3 regions of the Arthrobacter sp. Sr33 genome follow, and region 2 is predicted to be linked to each of the others. Evidence: predicted binding sites of a transcription regulator. Region 2 holds the regulator's gene; each other region holds the start of a gene.
The links. The regulator HrcA, encoded in region 2, represses chaperone genes, less so after heat shock. The targets are predictions, from matches to a motif close to TTNGCACTCGNNNNNNNCGAGTGCNAA.

Region 1 (5,832 bases), on a different contig from region 2:
TTAACGCCGGAAGGACGGCACCCCGTGAGGGTACCGTCCTTCCAGATTCAGCAAGGCGAGGTGGTGACACCTCGCCGGTGGGGACTAGAAGCCGCCCATACCGCCCATGCCGCCCATTTCGTCGCCGCCGCCGCCGCCGGCTGGAGCCTTTTCAGGCTTGTCAGCTACTACGGCTTCGGTGGTGAGGAACAGACCAGCAATGGATGCCGCGTTCTGCAGTGCAGAGCGGGTGACCTTTACGGGGTCGTTGACTCCGGCTGCCAGCAGGTCTTCGTACACGCCGGTTGCTGCGTTCAGGCCGTGGCCTGCAGGCAGTCCGCGGACCTTGTCGACAACGACGCCTGGCTCAAGGCCGGCGTTGAAGGCGATCTGCTTCAGAGGAGCGTCGATGGCAACGCGAACAATGTTCGCGCCGGTTGCCTCGTCGCCTTCGAGCTGCAGTGATGCGAAAGCCTTGGCGCCGGCCTGGATGAGAGCAACGCCGCCACCGGCGACGATTCCCTCTTCGACTGCTGCCTTGGCGTTGCGGACTGCGTCCTCAATGCGGTGCTTGCGCTCCTTGAGCTCAACCTCGGTTGCAGCTCCGGCCTTGATGACTGCAACGCCGCCGGCCAGCTTGGCCAGACGTTCCTGCAGCTTCTCGCGGTCGTAGTCGGAGTCGGAGTTCTCGATCTCGGCGCGGATCTGGCTGACGCGTCCGGCGATCTCTTCGGCGTTGCCTGCACCTTCGACGATGGTGGTCTCGTCCTTGGTGACAACAACCTTGCGTGCGCTACCCAGAAGGTCGAGGGTGGCGTTCTCAAGCTTGAGGCCAACTTCTTCGGCGATAACCTGGCCACCGGTGAGGATAGCGATGTCAGCCAGCTGGGCCTTGCGGCGGTCACCGAAGCCTGGAGCCTTGACGGCTACCGACTTGAACGTGCCACGGATCTTGTTGACCACCAGGGTAGCCAGCGCTTCGCCTTCGATGTCTTCGGCGATGATCAGCAGGGGCTTGCCTGACTGCATGACCTTCTCAAGAACCGCTACGAGGTCCTTGACGTTGGATATCTTGGAGTTGACGATCAGGATGTACGGATCTTCAAGTACCGTTTCCTGGCGCTCTGCGTCGGTAACGAAGTAGCCGGAGATGTAGCCCTTGTCGAACCGCATGCCCTCGGTGAGCTCGAGCTCAAGGCCGAAGGTGTTGGATTCTTCAACGGTGATAACGCCTTCTTTGCCGACCTTGTCCAGCGCTTCAGCGATCAGATCGCCGATCTGCTGGTCACCGGCAGAGATGGAAGCCGTTGCAGCGATCTCTTCCTTGGTTTCGATTTCCTTGGCGGAAGCCAGCAGCTCGCGAGTGACGGCTTCAACAGCCTTCTCGATGCCGCGCTTCAGGCTCAGTGGATCGGCGCCAGCAGCAACGTTCCGCAGGCCTTCCTTGACCAGTGCCTGTGCAAGGACGGTGGCGGTGGTGGTACCGTCGCCGGCGACGTCGTCAGTCTTTTTGGCGACTTCCTTAACCAGCTCTGCGCCGATCTTTTCGAACGGGTCGTCCAGTTCGATCTCCTTGGCGATGGATACACCATCGTTGGTGATCGTGGGGGCGCCCCACTTCTTTTCCAGGACGACGTTGCGGCCACGTGGGCCCAGCGTTACCTTGACGGCGTCGGCGAGGATGTTGAGTCCGCGCTCAAGGCCGCGGCGTGCCTCTTCATCAAAAGAAATGATCTTGGCCATAGTGGCTTAGGTCCTTTCGGGGACAGTACTGCTTATCAGCAAACTTATGCTCACCGGCTGCGGTGCCCGCGACGGACGGGTATCAGCAGGACGATCTCTTTACGTCCCGCCACGACCCTCACCACAGTGGTGTGCTTGTCACATCCAACCCCGCCAACAATTAGCAGTCAGCGGCTTAGAGTGCTAACTCAATAATTAGCACTCTGGCTGCCTGAGTGCAAGTGAAGACCCTCCCACTGGGCACGGGTGACGCCGTACACCACCGAGTCATAAATGGCACCACGGACCACTCGTGCGTCGCGGAACCGTGCCTCCTACTCAATGCCTATTGGAATCCGGGGCCGACAACCACTGTGATGCTCGAAGACACTTCGGTGGTTTCGACCAGGGTGGGGATGCCGAGGATGCCGGCTACTTCCTGTGCCGCTGCAAGCTGGGAGGCGTTGTTGTAGAAGATCACTGAGGTCTGGGGCGGCGCTCCGCCCCAGTCTGCGATCTGGCCCACAGTCCAGCCACCAGCCGTGACCCGGCCGGCTGCCGAACTGGCCAATCCGCCGATGCCCGTTGAGTTGTAGACGTTTACTGCCTGGGCCCGGTCGATCGCTGCCGGTTCCTCGCTGGGAGTGGGTTCAGCCTCGGTGGGCTCATCAGTGGGAGCCCCTGTTGGGGCTTGGGTCGCCGGATTGGACGGGGTCGGCTCGGGCTCGGAAGCGTCGTCGTCGGCCGGGGCAGGCGACGCGTTCGAGGTGGTCTCGGCGACCGGCGCGGTGGTGGTCTGGCTGGCGGATGACTCCGTCTGGCCAATGCCAAGACGGGGAAGAATAAAGTAGGCGGCCAGCCCGACGGCGAGCGCGAGTACCCCAACCAAGATTTTCAACGCCAGCCCACTGGACCGCGGAGGAACCAGTCTTTCCCGGTGAACGCCCTGCCGCGATGCGGATTCAGGGATCTTGTCGAACTCGTCCCGGGGGTACTGGCTCATAGTTATGCGTCATCCTTGGGTTTTGGCGCTGTAAAGGGTTCGCCGGGAGCGTTCAGATGTCAGCGCCGAGGCGGCGGGCTGAGCGCGCGCGCTGACGCGATGTACGTAGTCTACGCAGTCGCTTGACCAGCATCGGATCGTGAGCCAATGCTGCCTCGGTGTCGATCATGGCGTTGAGGATTTGGTAGTAGTGGGTAGCCGACAGGTCGAACAGTTCGCGGATGGCTTGTTCCTTGGCCCCTGAGTACTTCCACCACTGGCGTTCAAGGGCGAGCATTTGCTGCTCGCGGTCTCCCAGCACAGACGCCTGACGGTGACCCTCCGGATCAGGGTGTACCGCACTGTCAGCGCGCACCGCATCAGTCACTGCCTATCGCCCCTTAGTTGAAGGCAGCTTAGTGGAACGCTGCCGTTGACCTTCATGGTAATTGGGAATAACACGGTTGTCATTTGGCGGGCTCGGGCACAAGGATGGGAGGGTGTCCGAATACCAGAGCGCCCTCTTCCCCGAGCCAGCCCCCTCCCCCACGGCGTCCCCGATCCGGGACGGCTCGAAATTCCCGTTCGCCGCCCCCGTTCCGGTGGCCGACGTCGTTCATCCGTCCTGGGCTGCCGCGCTGGCGCCGATCGAGCCGCAACTGCACCTGCTCGCCGATCGGCTCCGCACGGAAGTCGACGGCGGACACGAGATCCTGCCGCCAGCCGAGCACATCCTCCGGGCGTTCAGTTACCCGATGGATCAGGTCAAGGTGCTGATCCTGGGTCAGGACCCGTACCCGACGCCGGGGCACGCCGTCGGGCTGTCCTTCTCGGTAGCGGGAAGCACCCGACCGCTTCCACGGAGCCTCGCCAATATCTATCGGGAACTCGCTGCCGACACCGGCACGTCGGTTCCTGCGCACGGCGACCTGTCGGGGTGGGCCGAGCAGGGAGTGCTGCTGCTGAACCGGGTCCTGACGGTGCGGGCCGGCGGCGCGGCGTCACACCGCAGACTGGGCTGGGACGTAGTGACCGATACAGCGGTGGAAGCCCTGGTTGCCAGAAACCTACCTCTGGTTGCGGTGCTGTGGGGCAGGGACGCCCAGCAGATCAAGCTCCTGCTCGGCAGCACTCCGGTGATCGAGTCAGTGCACCCGAGCCCGCTGTCGGCGTCGCGAGGGTTCTTCGGCAGCCGGCCCTTTACCCGGGTCAACACGTTCCTGGTGGAGCAGGGCGCCGAACCGGTGGACTGGCAGTTGCGCTGACTTACCGGCGCCGGTTCCGGCGTTCGTTACTGCTGACTCCCTTGGTCAGCGGACGGGCGAGGTTGTCACCCAGCACCACGCCGCCGGCAATGGCAAGAATGATCGTCAACGCATTGAACAGGCTGTTGGTGCCAGCCCCAATCAGCTCGGTTTCGATCGTCAAGCCGTACATCGACCTGAACACCATCAGGCCCGGGTAGAGGAACATGACCGCCGGAACTGCCACGACCAGCTGGGGTGCGCCCATCCGCAACGCCACCATTCTCGCGAGCATCCCGATCAGCACTGCGGCGATTGCCGGGGCTAGGCGGTAGCCCACGCCCAGGCTGACCACCAGCGAGTACAGCAGGAAACCGGTGACACCGATCAGGGCCGTGGGGAGCAGGAGTTTCATGTCGGTCTGTTCTGCGACTCCGATCATGGCGACGGCGATCAGCACCAGCGCTGCCGCCACCGGCAGCGGATACATTGACCCTTCGGTCGTCAGCGCCAGCTCTGGCACCCCCACCAATGCGCCAACGACCAACGCGACGGCGATCCCGGAGATGATCGCGGCAAACACGAGGAACGCTGATAGATACCTGCCCGCCGCGGTGACCGGGAATCCGTTGATCGCGTCCTGGGTTGCGGAGACGAGCCGGCCAGTCGGCAGCAATAGCAGGATTCCGCCCACCACCACGAACGACGGCGCAATGCCGATATCGAGCCACCAGAAGAACATCGCGATGATCGTGACCATACCCGAGGCGGTAGCTACCGAGAAGAACTCAGGAACCCGCCACTTCCCCAACTGACGCAAGAGGAGGTCGACGCCGATGCAGCTGGCAAAGCTGATCAGCGACTCCAACGGTCCGCCACCAATGAAACTCACGATGGCAGCCCCGAAGACACCGAAGGCAGCCGTCACCATCCACCGGGGAAAGGGTTTCGGCTTGTGGGTGATCTCGTCGAGCCGAGCTGCAGCTTCGATCCGCGAGGTTCCGCCGTTGACGACGTCGGTCACCAACTGATGCACCTTCAGCAGGCCGGCGTAGTTATTGGTCCAGGAACGAACCACCCGCAGCACGGTGACTGGGGTCTGGTCCTTGGCCGAATAGTTCAGGATGACCGACTGGTTGGTGATGTCCACTTCAATGTTGTCCAGCCCAAAGGCTGCGGTGACCGCGATGATGCTGGTTTCGACCTCAAGGGCGCCGGCGCCGTACCGGAACATCGTTTCGGCCAGGCTCAGCGCGAAATCAAGGGTTCGTCGCGCGTTGATGTCCGGCCCGGAAACCTGGATGGTGGGATTGGCATAGGGGCTGCCAGCCAGCCGTTCAACGATGCTCATCGCCTGGGTGGGCGGAGTCTCCCCCTGCACCAGTCGGCGGAGTACCTTCCTGGCTGCGGCATTCGAGCGGTCGGGGCGCACCGAACGGGGCGTGGTCGGCAGCGCATCGGTGGGCGTCGAGTAGGTCCTGCGATCCGGCTTGTTATTTGCCGGACGTGGGCGGGACTTGGGCTTGGCTCCGGAAGACCTGCCAGGCTTGCCAGCCGATCCCGAGCGGCCTGCGTATCCCGGGCCCCCAGGGGTGCCGGGCAGCGAATGAACCGGACGTGCTGCGGGCTGGGCAACGCTGGCCGGGGTCCCCGCGGTGGGAACGATCGGCAGCTGTTCGGCTACCGGCGCAGGGTTGGTGTTGGGGTTGCGGCCGTCGTCGGCCTCGGTCTTCTCTCCCATGGAATTCACCCCTTCATCCGGTGCGCCCGCAGGGAGCGGGAGTGTTTGTTTAGTAGAACGGTTGCTGGTGTCGGCGCCAGTAGATTTGTCGAGCGACCTTCTCGCCGATCACGTTCCAGAGTCGATACTTCCACGCGCTGAGCGGTAGGTCATAACAGCCGACG
Region 2 (5,832 bases):
GCCCACTGCCGGTCTTCCGTCGCGGTCAGAGGCAGGGCATTCGCCGGGGCACCCTCAAAAGCGGATCGGGGCTGGCCGTGGCCGTCCTCGGATCCGTGGTGTCCGTGCTGGTCGGCGGGGTTAGACAACTGAACATCCTCTATTGCTTCGGGGCAGCCTTGATCAGGAGCCTTCCTATCTAGGATACTTCGTCGCCAGCAAACGTGCACTGGGGCTTAAATTGTCGCGTCGAAATCTCCGGGAGGGGTCAAAAAATCGATCACTTCTTCGACCCGCCCGAGCAGCGACGGCTCAAGGTCGGAGTAACTATTGACGCACCCCAGCAACCGCTTCCAGCCATGTGCCACCGCTGCCTTGTCGGCGTTCGGCCAGCCGAGACCGGCGAGTATTCCGGTCTTCCAGTCCTGGCCCCGTGGTACCACCGGCCACGCGGTGAGCCCGACGGCCGCCGGCTTGATTGCCTGCCACACATCGACATACGGGTGTCCCACCACCAGGACGTTGGCGGCGGCTCCCGGAACCTTCATGGCTTCCTGGGCGATGCGCTGTTCCTTCGACCCCGCTACCAGATGGTCGACGAGGATACCGAGCCGGCGGTTCGGTCCAGGACTAAAGGTGCGGATCATCCCGGCAAGGTCGTCAACGCCGTGCAGCGGCTCGACGACGATCCCCTCAAGACGCAGATCGTCGCCCCACACTTTTTCGATCAGCTCAGCATCGTGCTGTCCCTCCACCCAGATCCTGCTGGCCCGGGCGGTCCTCGCGCGGGCGCCCTCCACTTTGACCGATCCCGACGCCGTCACCTTGCGGGCTGGCGCTGGTGGTGCCAGCGCGGGTGCCACCACCTCAACGGGCCCGCCGTCGACGTGGAATCCGAACCCGAGCGGGAAAGTCTTGAGTCTGCCGCGCCGGTCCTCGAGCACCATGACGTGCATGCCACCAGATTTCTCCACCCGGACCACTGCGCCAACGTAACCGCTCCGCACATCCTCCAGAACCAGGCCCCGGCTGACCGGAACCTTTGGCAGGGAAACCTGGCGGGGGGCTGAGATGTCCTGGGCGCCCCATTCATAACTGGACAAAATTGTTGCTCACTTCCCGACTCGCCGCTGGACGGTCCGGCCAGGGATTTTCAATGCTAACAATCCCTTCGAACGTACTAGACTTGGCACTTGGGCGTGTCGAGTGCCAGATCTGCCGGAAGAGACAGTAAACGTGTGCGGAGGTGAAAAGTGAGCGAACCACGCAGACTTGAAGTGTTGCGTGCCATCGTCGAGGACTATGTGCATTCCCGCGAGCCTGTGGGCTCCAAAGCACTCGTGGAGCGGCATCAGCTGGGGGTATCATCGGCCACCATCCGTAATGATATGGCTGTCCTGGAGGAAGAGGGGCTGATCACTGCGCCCCACACCAGCTCGGGTCGCATCCCCACCGACAAGGGCTACCGACTGTTTGTCGACCAGATTTCCGAGGTCAAGCCTCTGTCTGCTGCCGAAAAGCGCGCCATTCAGGCGCTCCTGGAGGAGGCAGAGGATCTCGACGACGTCATGGACCGGACAGTGCGGCTGCTCTCCCACCTGACCAATCAGGTGGCGGTGGTCCAATACCCACATCTGGGTAGCGCAGCCGTCCGGCACCTGGAGTTCGTCCTACTGGCGCCCAACCAGGTACTGGTGGTGCTCATAGCGACCAACGGAACAGTCCAGCAGCGGGTTGTCCCGCTGCCCGAACCGGTGCCCGAATCATCCCTCGCCGAGCTTCGGCAGCACTTCCTCGGTTCCGTCGCCGGCACCAAGCTGGCGTCCCTTCCGCAGGAACTCGCACTCGCCGTGGGAGCCTTGTCGTTCCAGCAACGCAGGGCGGGCACCGTGCTGGCGCGGGCGCTCGAACAGTTGGCAGGTATCAACCGGGATGACCGGATTGTGATGGCTGGTACAGCCAACCTGGCCCGATCCACCGTAGACTTTCCTCTGAGCATCGGGCCGGTGCTCGAGGCCCTGGAGGAGCAGGTAGTAATGCTTCGCCTGCTTTCCGAAATGAAGCAGGATGCGTTTGGCGTCTCGGTGCGGATCGGCCGGGAGAACCCGCACGGCGGCCTCGCTGAAGCCTCGGTGATTGCCACCGGATACGGTCCCGACTCGTTGGCCAAGGTAGGAGTGCTTGGGCCAACCCGAATGGACTACCCGACGTCGATGTCGGCGGTGCGGGCGGTAGCCCGGTACCTATCGCGGATCCTGACGGACTAATCCTGAGGTAACCGCATCAGCGAACTTGTTGTAGAAACAGTCGACCCCATACCGGCAGGGCACCAAGCCCTGCACCGGTCAGTGACATAGGAAGTGAAGTGCAGGAGTGAGTAATCACTATGAAGTCCTCGGTGTGAACCGCGATGCGAGCGGCGAGGAAATCAAGAAGGCCTACCGCAAGCTCGCGCGAAAGCTGCACCCGGACGTCAACTCCGGGCCGGATGCCTCTGAAGAGTTCAAATTGGTCACCCGTGCCTACGAGGTGCTCTCGGACCCGCAGAAACGGCGCGTGTATGACACGACCGGCAACGAGAACGGGACCGACAACGGATTCGGCGGAGGACACGCCGGGCCGAGCTTCGCCTTCCAGGACATCTTCGAAACATTCTTCGGTGGCGGTGGTGCCAGCGGCCCGCCGTCGCGCACCCGTCGCGGCCAGGACGCCCTGATCGCCGTGCGGATCGACCTGGTCGACGCCGTCTTCGGGATCAACAAAAAGATCGACGTCGATACCGCAGCAGTGTGTCCCACCTGCGACGGGTCCTGCTGCCAGCCCGGCACTTCCCCCCGAACCTGCGACATTTGCGGCGGGTCGGGTCAGGTGCAGCGTGCGGTGCGGTCCATCCTGGGCCAGGTCATGACCAGTGCCACGTGTGGCACCTGCCAGGGGTATGGCACAGTCATCCCGAACCCCTGTAACGAATGTAACGGCGACGGTCGGGTGCGTAGCCGTCGGAGCCTCACCATCAAGGTGCCCGCAGGCGTGTCGACCGGCACCCGCATTCAACTGGGGGGCCAGGGCGAGGCCGGTATGGCCGGCGGACCGCAGGGCGACCTCTATGTGGAGATCCGGGTTAACCCGGATCCCTCCTTCCTCCGTGAGGGTGATGACCTCCACGTCACCCTCAGTGTGCCGATGACCGCCGCCGCCCTGGGCACCACCGTGAACCTCGCCTCCTTCGACGGCGACCAGGAACTGGGGATCAAAGCAGGCACGCAGTCGGGCGAGATCGTGACTCTTCGCGGACTTGGCGTCACCCACCTCCGCGGGTACGGGCGTGGTGACCTCAAGGTGCACCTGAACGTCGAGACTCCGCGCAACGTTGACCAGGCGCAGGAAGAGCTGCTGCGCAAACTTGCCGAACTCCGCGGCGAGGAATTTGTCGAGGGTCAGCTGGCCAGCAGCGGTTCAGGGGTGTTCGCGAAGTTGCGGGAGCGGTTGGGTAATCTCTAGGGGTGAGCAACGCACTCTACTTCGGAGACCCTGAGGCGCTGGCTGCTGTCTTCCCCGGAGCCAGTTTCACCCTCACCGGGGCCGAGGCCCGGCACGCGGCGACCGTGAAACGGCTGGCAGCCGGCGAGACGATTGACGTCGCCGACGGCCGCGGGCGCAGAATCGTCGGCGTGGTCACGGCCAGCGCCGGGCAGGAAGTCACCCTCGAGGTGCGAACAGTGATTGACGAGCCGGCCCCCGCCTGCCGTCTCATCCTGGTGCAGGCACTGGCCAAGGGGGACCGGGATGAACTGGCGGTCGAGGCCGCCACTGAACTCGGCGTCGATGCGGTGATTCCCTGGCAGGCGGATCGAAGTATTGTCCGTTGGCGTGCCGACAAGGCGCTCAAAGGGCAGCGAAAATGGGAATCCACGGTGTGGGGAGCCGCCAAACAATCACGGCGTGCAACCCTCCCCGAGGTGCTGCCATTGCACGACAGCGGGTCTCTGGCAGCCTGGCTTGCCGGCGTGGACCTCGCCCTGATCCTCCACGAGGACGCTGAAACTGGGGTTGGGGCACTGGTTGGGCCACAGGCCGACACCCCGCCCACCAGCATTGCAGTGGTGGTCGGCCCCGAGGGGGGCATCAGCGGGCAGGAGCTGGAGCTGTTCGTGTCGAACGGTGCGCATCCGGCCAGGCTCGGCGGCCAGGTGCTGCGCTCCTCCACCGCCGGACCCGCCGCCCTCGCGGTCCTGAGCCAACTGCTGGGCCGCTGGTAGCCGGTTCGGTTCCGTGCTCACCCGGGAATAAGGTCCCGTGCTCACCCGGGATTAGCAAGCCCCGGGTAGGAAAGCAGGAGGCTCAGCTGCCTACTGCACCGTGACGCGCTTGGTGTCGGTATCGAGTTCACGGTTCTCCTGGACGCCCTGCGGACGGTCGAAGACGCTGATCTCGTATTCACCGGGCACCAGGGCGATCGTGAACTCGAAGAGTCCGGGGGAACTGGCGCTGGCGTCCAGTCCCACCGTTCCGGTGCGGTACGATTCCAGCTCATCGCCGACCACCTCGTCGATCCGCCAGTGCAGGACCGCGTTCTCCGTCATTCCGCTGCCTGACACGGTGATCGTAGGCTGGTCGCGGACCGCCCCATGCTGGGGTTCGATGATCCAGATCGGAGCCATCAACGCCGAGTCACGCTGCAACGGGCCACCGAGTTCGATGTGGCCGAAAGCGTTGAACCCCGCCGCTCCGTCCACCAGGACGACGACGCGGCTGGGGTCACCGCCCGAGACCAGGCCCGCGTTGGCCGCCGCCGCTGTGGCTGTGTATACGAGCTGCTGGATGGCACGATAGGCGGCACCCTGGTCGAGCTGCGCATCGAAGGCCTCGGCCGAGATATCGACCGTAATAACGTTGTCGGGGGAGATTGATGCGCTGACAGACTCGGCGGGGAACCACGACCCAAAGTAGTCGGGATCGATTGGTGAGTTGGCGGTCATCGCCTGGACCGCCGCCGCGATTGGGTCACCACCGTTCCCGCCGTCCAGGAACTCCCGGTAAAGCTGGATGCTTCCGTCGCTGTCTCCCATCCAGTAGACGGGGAGCAGGTTGCGCAGGGTAGCGGATTCCGTCACTGCGGAGTGCTCTGCCGACGCTGGGCCAGCTGACGTGTTTGGTTGTCCAGAAAGCGAGGCCGTCGCATCATCGCCGGGGACCGGTGTGCAGCCACCCAGGCCCAGACCAGCGAGGACGATTAGCGCGGTGACCGAGAGAGCGCGTCCAGGCCGGCGCCGGGCAGCATCGCGTTGAAAGGACCACTCCATTCGCGTCCTGTCCTTTCGCTGTACCACTCGGCCGGATTGGTGCGCCGCCGAGTAATGCACTCAAAGCAACGTTTCCAGCTTCGCATATGGCAACAGGCCCCGAACGGGGTTTAGCCAAGTCGTCGCCGGACTGAGACAGGATTGAAACCGGGCCGTTGCCCAGATGAGATCATCTGCTTCCTGGGCGCGCGGAGACGCCGCAAAACCTCCGGTTCCGTCGACGGCGGAATCCGGCGGCCGGGGACGGCCGCCGGGCAGGGACGTAACGTAAGATTAGTCAAGGGGCGGTATGCCGTCACCAACCGATTCAAGGAGAGATGGAAGGCCGCGAGGGCCGATTATATGACCGATTCTTCAGTTGGCATCAGCGCAGTGGGCTTGGACACGAAGGTGGTCCACTTCGATTCGACGGAACAAATGGTTCAAGCGCTTGGAACCAACGATGAGGCGCTCAGGCTGATCGAGAGCACTTTCGTGGGGGTCAATCTTCACGTCCGGGGTAATGAGCTGTCGATCACGGGCCCAGCCGTCGACGTCGCGCGCACCGAAC
Region 3 (5,832 bases), on a different contig from region 2:
CTGCTGGATATACCGGTCCACGCTGGTGAAGGCGCCCCAAAACAATCCCAGGCCGGCGGTGATCAGCACATAGAGCACCGCCTGCTGGCCGGCGTCGGGATTCCCGGCGTAGGCCTCGGCAAGCGCGGTCGTGGTCAGCGCGGCGAAATAGGTGGTCACCAGCGGGAGGACAGCAGCGATCAGCGACCCCACGACCTTCATGACGACGGCGCCCGGTGACGCTCTGAAGCTCACTCTCAGGACCTGCCCGACGGCGCGCGCGTAGGGTCTCAGGGAAAGCCTCGGTCGAGGGACCCGGGGTGGGCGGAGCTCATCATCTGTCATGGATCCTCACCGTTCTGCCGGGACCCATGCACGCTGCTGACCCGCGCCCGGCGCGTTACTTGCTGCCGTAGTTCGGAGCCTCGACGGTCATCTGGATGTCGTGGGGGTGCGACTCCTTCAAGCCGGCGGAGGTGATACGGACAAACTTGCCCTTTGCCTTCAACTCTCCGATGGTGCGGGCACCCGTGTAGAACATGGTCTGACGCAGTCCCCCGACCAGTTGGTAGGCGACGGACTCGAGCGGTCCGCGGTAGGCGACGCGGCCTTCGACGCCTTCGGGGATCAGCTTGTCATCCCCTGTGACGTCGGCCTGGAAGTAGCGGTCCTTCGAGTAGGACGTATTCTTTCCGCGGGTCTGCATGGCGCCGAGGGAACCCATGCCACGGTAGGTCTTGTACTGCTTGCCGTTCACGAAGATCAGTTCGCCAGGGGCTTCGGCCGAGCCGGCCAGCAGCGAGCCGAGCATGACGGTGTCGGCACCGGCGACCAGCGCCTTGCCGATGTCGCCCGAGTACTGGAGTCCGCCGTCGGCGATCACGGGCACCCCTGCCGGGATGGCAGCCTTGGCTGATTCATAGATGGCGGTCACCTGGGGTACGCCAACGCCCGCCACCACTCGAGTGGTGCAGATGGATCCGGGGCCTACCCCGACCTTGATACCGTCGGCGCCGGCGTCGATCAGCGCCTGGGCGCCGTCCCGTGTTGCTGCCTGGCCACCGATGATGTCGACGTGAGCCACTGATCGTTCGGCTTTGAGCCGGGCAATCATCTCGAGAACACCGGCACTGTGCCCGTTGGCAGTGTCAACGAACAGGGCGTCAACTCCGGCGTCCACGAGGGCCATGGCGCGATCCCAGCCATCACCGAAGAAGCCGATAGCGGCGCCGACGCGCAGCCGGCCTTCGTCGTCCTTCGTGGAGAGCGGATACTGCTCGGCTTTTGTAAAGTCCTTAACAGTAATCAGTCCTCGAAGAATGCCTTCTCCGTCGACGAGCGGAAGCTTTTCAATTTTGTTCTTGGCCAGCAGCCCGATCGCGTCCTCACCACTGATTCCGACCTGCCCGGTCACCAGCGGCATGGGAGTCATGACCGCGCGCACCAGGCGGTGTGGCCACTCATGTTCGGAAACGAACCGGGTATCACGATTGGTGACGATGCCGAGCAGATGCCCGGCGTCGTCGACGACGGGAAGACCCGACACCCGATAGTGGCCGCATAGTTCGTCCAGCTCAGCAAGGGTGGCATCTGGACCGATGGTGACCGGATGAGCGATCATGCCGGACTCGCTGCGCTTGACCCGGTCCACCTGCTCCGCCTGATCCTGGATCGACAGGTTCCGGTGGATCACGCCGAGGCCGCCCTGGCGGGCCATTGCCACGGCCATGCGTGCCTCGGTGACGGTGTCCATTGCCGAGGACAACAGCGGGGTCTGAACGGTGATGCGCTTGGAAACGCGCGAACTGGTGTCAGCCTCGGACGGGATCACATCGGTGAGGCCGGGCAGGAGCAGGACGTCGTCGTACGTCAGGCCAACGAATCCGAATGGGTCATGGGTTTCGTTGCGCTGGGACGGCTGGGTCACTGCGTCGCCTCTTTCTCAGATGGTCTGTGGGTAGAAGCTGGCCGAGGGATATTCGAATTGCCAGACTCTCATCCTAAAACGATTGCCGGGTGCACCCTATTCCGGGAGCGTGTGATTCGACACAGCCCGGATCGATCAGGAATGGAGCAGAGCATCAATCTGGTGGGTTATCACCCGGTAGTAGGAGCTGGAGTAGATAGGGAGAACTGCCCACCAGATGGCAGCACCCCCGGTCCGAGGACCGGGGGTGCTGTCATGTCTGTCTAGCCCTTGAGGGAACTAGTGGCTGTGACCTTCTTCGTCGTCGCTCTCTGGCTTCTCGACCACAAGTGTTTCGGTGGTGAGAATCAGGGCCGCGATCGAGGCCGCGTTCCGGAGTGCTGAACGGGTGACCTTGACGGGGTCGATGATGCCGGCGTCGATGAGGTTCTCGTAGTCACCGGTGACAGCATTGAAGCCGTGTCCGGGCTCGAGTTCCTCGACGCGGTGCACCACAACGTAGCCTTCGTGGCCAGCGTTCTCAGCGATCCAGCGCAGTGGCTGGGCCAAGGCGCGTCGCACCAGGTTGATCGCGGTTGCGGCGTCGCCTTCGAGGGCGAGTACCGAAGCGTCAGTGTCCAGCGCCTTCGAGGCGTGGATCAGTGCGGCGCCGCCGCCGGCAACAATGCCCTCATCGAGAGCTGCACGTGTCGCTGACACGGCGTCCTCAATGCGGTGCTTCTTTTCCTTGAGCTCGACCTCGGTGGCTGCGCCAACCTTGATGACTCCGATGCCGCCGGCCAGTTTGGCCAGGCGTTCCTGAAGCTTCTCGCGGTCCCAATCAGAATCGGTGCGCTCAACCTCGGCACGGATCTGGGCTACGCGGTCCGCAACATCGGACTCGCTGCCGATGCCGTCAACGATCGTGGTGGTGTCTTTGGTAACGGTGATCCGGCGAGCGGAACCCAGCACCTCAAGGCCTACCTGGTCCAGCTTGAGGCCGAGGTCCGGTGAAACAACCTGCGCACCGGTCAGCGTGGCGATGTCCTGCAGCATTGCCTTGCGGCGGTCGCCGAAGCCTGGCGCCTTGACGGCAACCACGTTCAGGGTGCCGCGGATCTTGTTGACTACCAGGGTGGACAACGCTTCGCCGTCAATATCCTCAGCAATGATGAAGAGGGGCTTGCCGGCCTGCAGCGCCTTCTCCAGCAGCGGCAGGAATTCCTGCAGTGAGGAGATTTTGCCGGAGTTGATCAGGATCAGTGCGTCTTCGAGCACTGCTTCCTGGCGTTCGGCGTCGGTGATGAAGTAAGGGCTGAGGAAGCCCTTGTCGAACTGCATGCCCTCGGTGAGCACGAGTTCGGTCTGGGTGCTGGAGGACTCCTCGATGGTGATAACGCCATCCTTGCCGACCTTCTCGAAGGCTTCAGCGATGAGCTCGCCGACCTCTGAGCTCTGGGCGGAGATGGAGGCGACGCTGGCGGTCTGCTGACCGACAACTTCGCGGGCATTCTCGAGCAGGCGGGCAGCAACGGCCTCGATGGAGACCTCAATGCCACGCTTCAGCTGCGATGGGGCAGCGCCGGCTGCGACATTCCGCAGGCCTTCGGTGACCAGTGCCTGTGCCAGCACCGTCGCGGTGGTGGTGCCGTCACCGGCGATGTCGTTGGTCTTGGTGGCCACTTCCTTGGCGAACTGAGCACCAAGGTTCTCGAACGGATCGTCCAGTTCGATTTCGCGGGCGATGGTCACGCCGTCGTTGGTGATGGTGGGGGCGCCCCACTTCTTGTCCAGCACGACGTTGCGGCCGCGGGGGCCGAGCGTCACCTTGACGGTGTCAGCCAACTTGTTGACTCCCGCTTCCAGTGCGCGGCGTGCAGCGTCGTCAAACTTCAACTGCTTTGCCATGATGTGTTCCTCTTCCATTGTGCAAATACTGCTTGTGAAAAACCTGGTGGTTCTTGGTACGTCTTCACGCACCGACGAGAGAACCCCGGCCTGTGTGGCCGGGGTTCTCTCGAGTGAACACTACTTAACGACGATCGCCAGAACGTCGCGGGCTGAGAGTACGAGGTACTCCGCGCCGGCGTGCTTGACTTCGGTTCCGCCGTACTTCGAGTAGATGACAATGTCGCCTTCGGCTACATCTACAGGCACGCGGTTTCCGTTATCGTCAACGCGGCCTGGGCCTACTGCAACAACTTCGCCCTCCTGGGGCTTTTCCTTGGCAGTATCCGGGATTACCAGACCCGAGGCAGTGGTCTGCTCGGCTTCCAGTGGGCGGACAACAATACGATCCTCAAGAGGCTTAATAGAGACCGGCACGCGGACCTCTCCTTCGCTTGGGTGACAAATGGAATTAAGGCCTTCGGATGGCGCTGACCGTCGTCGCGGTGCCGGCTCACGCTTCCCTGAAGGAGTTAGCACCCTCATGGTGAGAGTGCCAAGTCTGACTTTATGCATTGGTTAGCACTCGGTCAAGGCGAGTGCCAGATTGCGCTGCCAGCGCAGCACGGTTTCCGACCGGTTTATCCCAGGAATTCGTTTCCAGGGGTTCAGCGGCCAGGCCAGCGACTACTGCAGCGAAGGCCGCCACGTGGACCCACTGGTTGAGCCCCCCGCCGCAGCAGCAAGCCCCCGACCACCAGCGAGTCCGGGCTGCCACTGAGCAACTGTGCTGCATCCGTGCGCCGACCGCGCTTCGACGCCGTTAGACTCCGCCCAGTAGACTGGGGAACTGGCCAGCAATGGCATTCCCACCACTTTCGAAAGCAGTTTCGTGACCCAGCAGGTACAGGCCTCCACCCAGCGCCACACTGGCATCGCCCAGGAGGCGTCCCGCCGTCGTACATTCGCCGTCATTTCTCACCCCGATGCCGGCAAATCGACCCTGACCGAAGCCTTGGCCCTTCACGCCCGCGTGATCGGCACGGCCGGTGCCACCAACGGCAAGGAGAACCGCCGGGAGACCGTATCCGACTGGATGCAGATGGAGAAGGACCGCGGCATTTCCATCAGCTCCACGGCGCTGCAGTTCTCCTACCGGGACACGGTCATCAACCTGCTGGACACCCCCGGCCACTCGGACTTCTCCGAGGACACGTACCGGGTGCTGGCCGCAGTGGACTGCGCGGTCATGCTGATCGACGCAGCAAAGGGCCTTGAGACCCAGACCATGAAGCTGTTCGAGGTCTGTCGGCAACGCAACATTCCCATCATCACGGTGATCAACAAATGGGACCGACCCGGGCTGGATGCTTTGGCACTCATGGACGAAATCACCGAGCGCACCGGGCTGATTCCGATGCCGCTGACCTGGGCCGTGGGTTTCGCCGGCGACTTCCGCGGCGTGTGGGACCTCAAGCGTGACGAGTTTGTTCGTTTCACCCGCAAGAACGCCGGTGCTTCCCTTGCCGTCGAAGAGCACCTGAGCCCAGCCGAAGCCTTGGCACAGGAGGGCGACGCCTGGACGGACGCCCTCGACGAAGCGTCGCTGGTCATCGAGTCGAACCAGCCGTTCGATCTGGAAAGCTTCCACGCCGGTACGGGCACCCCGGTGTTGTTCTCGTCAGCGGTTCTGAACTTTGGCGTCCAGCACATCCTGGACGCCCTGGTCGACCTGGCACCAGCCGCCGGTCCCCGCAAGGACGTCGACGGCAACCCCCGTCCGGTCGATGCCCCTTTCTCGGGATTTGTCTTCAAGGTCCAGGCCGGCATGAACCGCGCGCACCGCGACCACGTCGCATTCATCAGGGTCTGCTCCGGCGTGTTTGAACGCGGCATGGTGGTCACCCACGCCAACTCCGGCAAGACCTTCGCCACCAAGTACGCCCAGCAGCTCTTCGGCCGTGAACGGGAGGTGATTGACGAGGCCTGGCCGGGCGACGTCGTCGGGCTCGTCAATGCATCGGCGCTGCGGATGGGCGACAGCCTCTACATCGAGGAGC

Region 1: a site for HrcA is predicted at 1,918-1,944, ahead of groL (chaperonin GroEL). Genes of this name have one in related genera too.
Region 3: a site for HrcA is predicted at 4,352-4,378, ahead of groES (co-chaperone GroES). Genes of this name have one in related genera too.

Annotation. Positions count from the first base shown of each region.
Region 1 is NZ_JBTNDD010000010.1:113,809-119,640, forward strand. Features, by position in the region: gene groL (chaperonin GroEL) at 85-1,722, opposite strand; gene ACX80T_RS13730 (LytR C-terminal domain-containing protein) at 2,048-2,704, opposite strand; gene ACX80T_RS13735 (DUF3263 domain-containing protein) at 2,757-3,059, opposite strand; gene ACX80T_RS13740 (uracil-DNA glycosylase) at 3,184-3,948, shown strand; gene ACX80T_RS13745 (threonine/serine exporter family protein) at 3,950-5,668, opposite strand; gene ACX80T_RS13750 (lipid II:glycine glycyltransferase FemX) at 5,718-5,832, opposite strand, start outside.
Region 2 is NZ_JBTNDD010000002.1:291,708-297,539, reverse strand. Features, by position in the region: gene ACX80T_RS04280 (DUF4870 domain-containing protein) at 1-128, opposite strand, end outside; gene ACX80T_RS04275 (DUF3097 family protein) at 216-1,082, opposite strand; gene hrcA (heat-inducible transcriptional repressor HrcA) at 1,233-2,246, shown strand; gene dnaJ (molecular chaperone DnaJ) at 2,353-3,480, shown strand; gene ACX80T_RS04260 (16S rRNA (uracil(1498)-N(3))-methyltransferase) at 3,483-4,238, shown strand; gene ACX80T_RS04255 (GerMN domain-containing protein) at 4,329-5,282, opposite strand; gene ACX80T_RS04250 (PhoH family protein) at 5,625-5,832, shown strand, end outside.
Region 3 is NZ_JBTNDD010000004.1:120,639-126,470, forward strand. Features, by position in the region: gene ACX80T_RS07305 (ABC transporter ATP-binding protein) at 1-324, opposite strand, end outside; gene guaB (IMP dehydrogenase) at 380-1,906, opposite strand; gene groL (chaperonin GroEL) at 2,186-3,793, opposite strand; gene groES (co-chaperone GroES) at 3,914-4,210, opposite strand; gene ACX80T_RS07325 (peptide chain release factor 3) at 4,665-5,832, shown strand, end outside.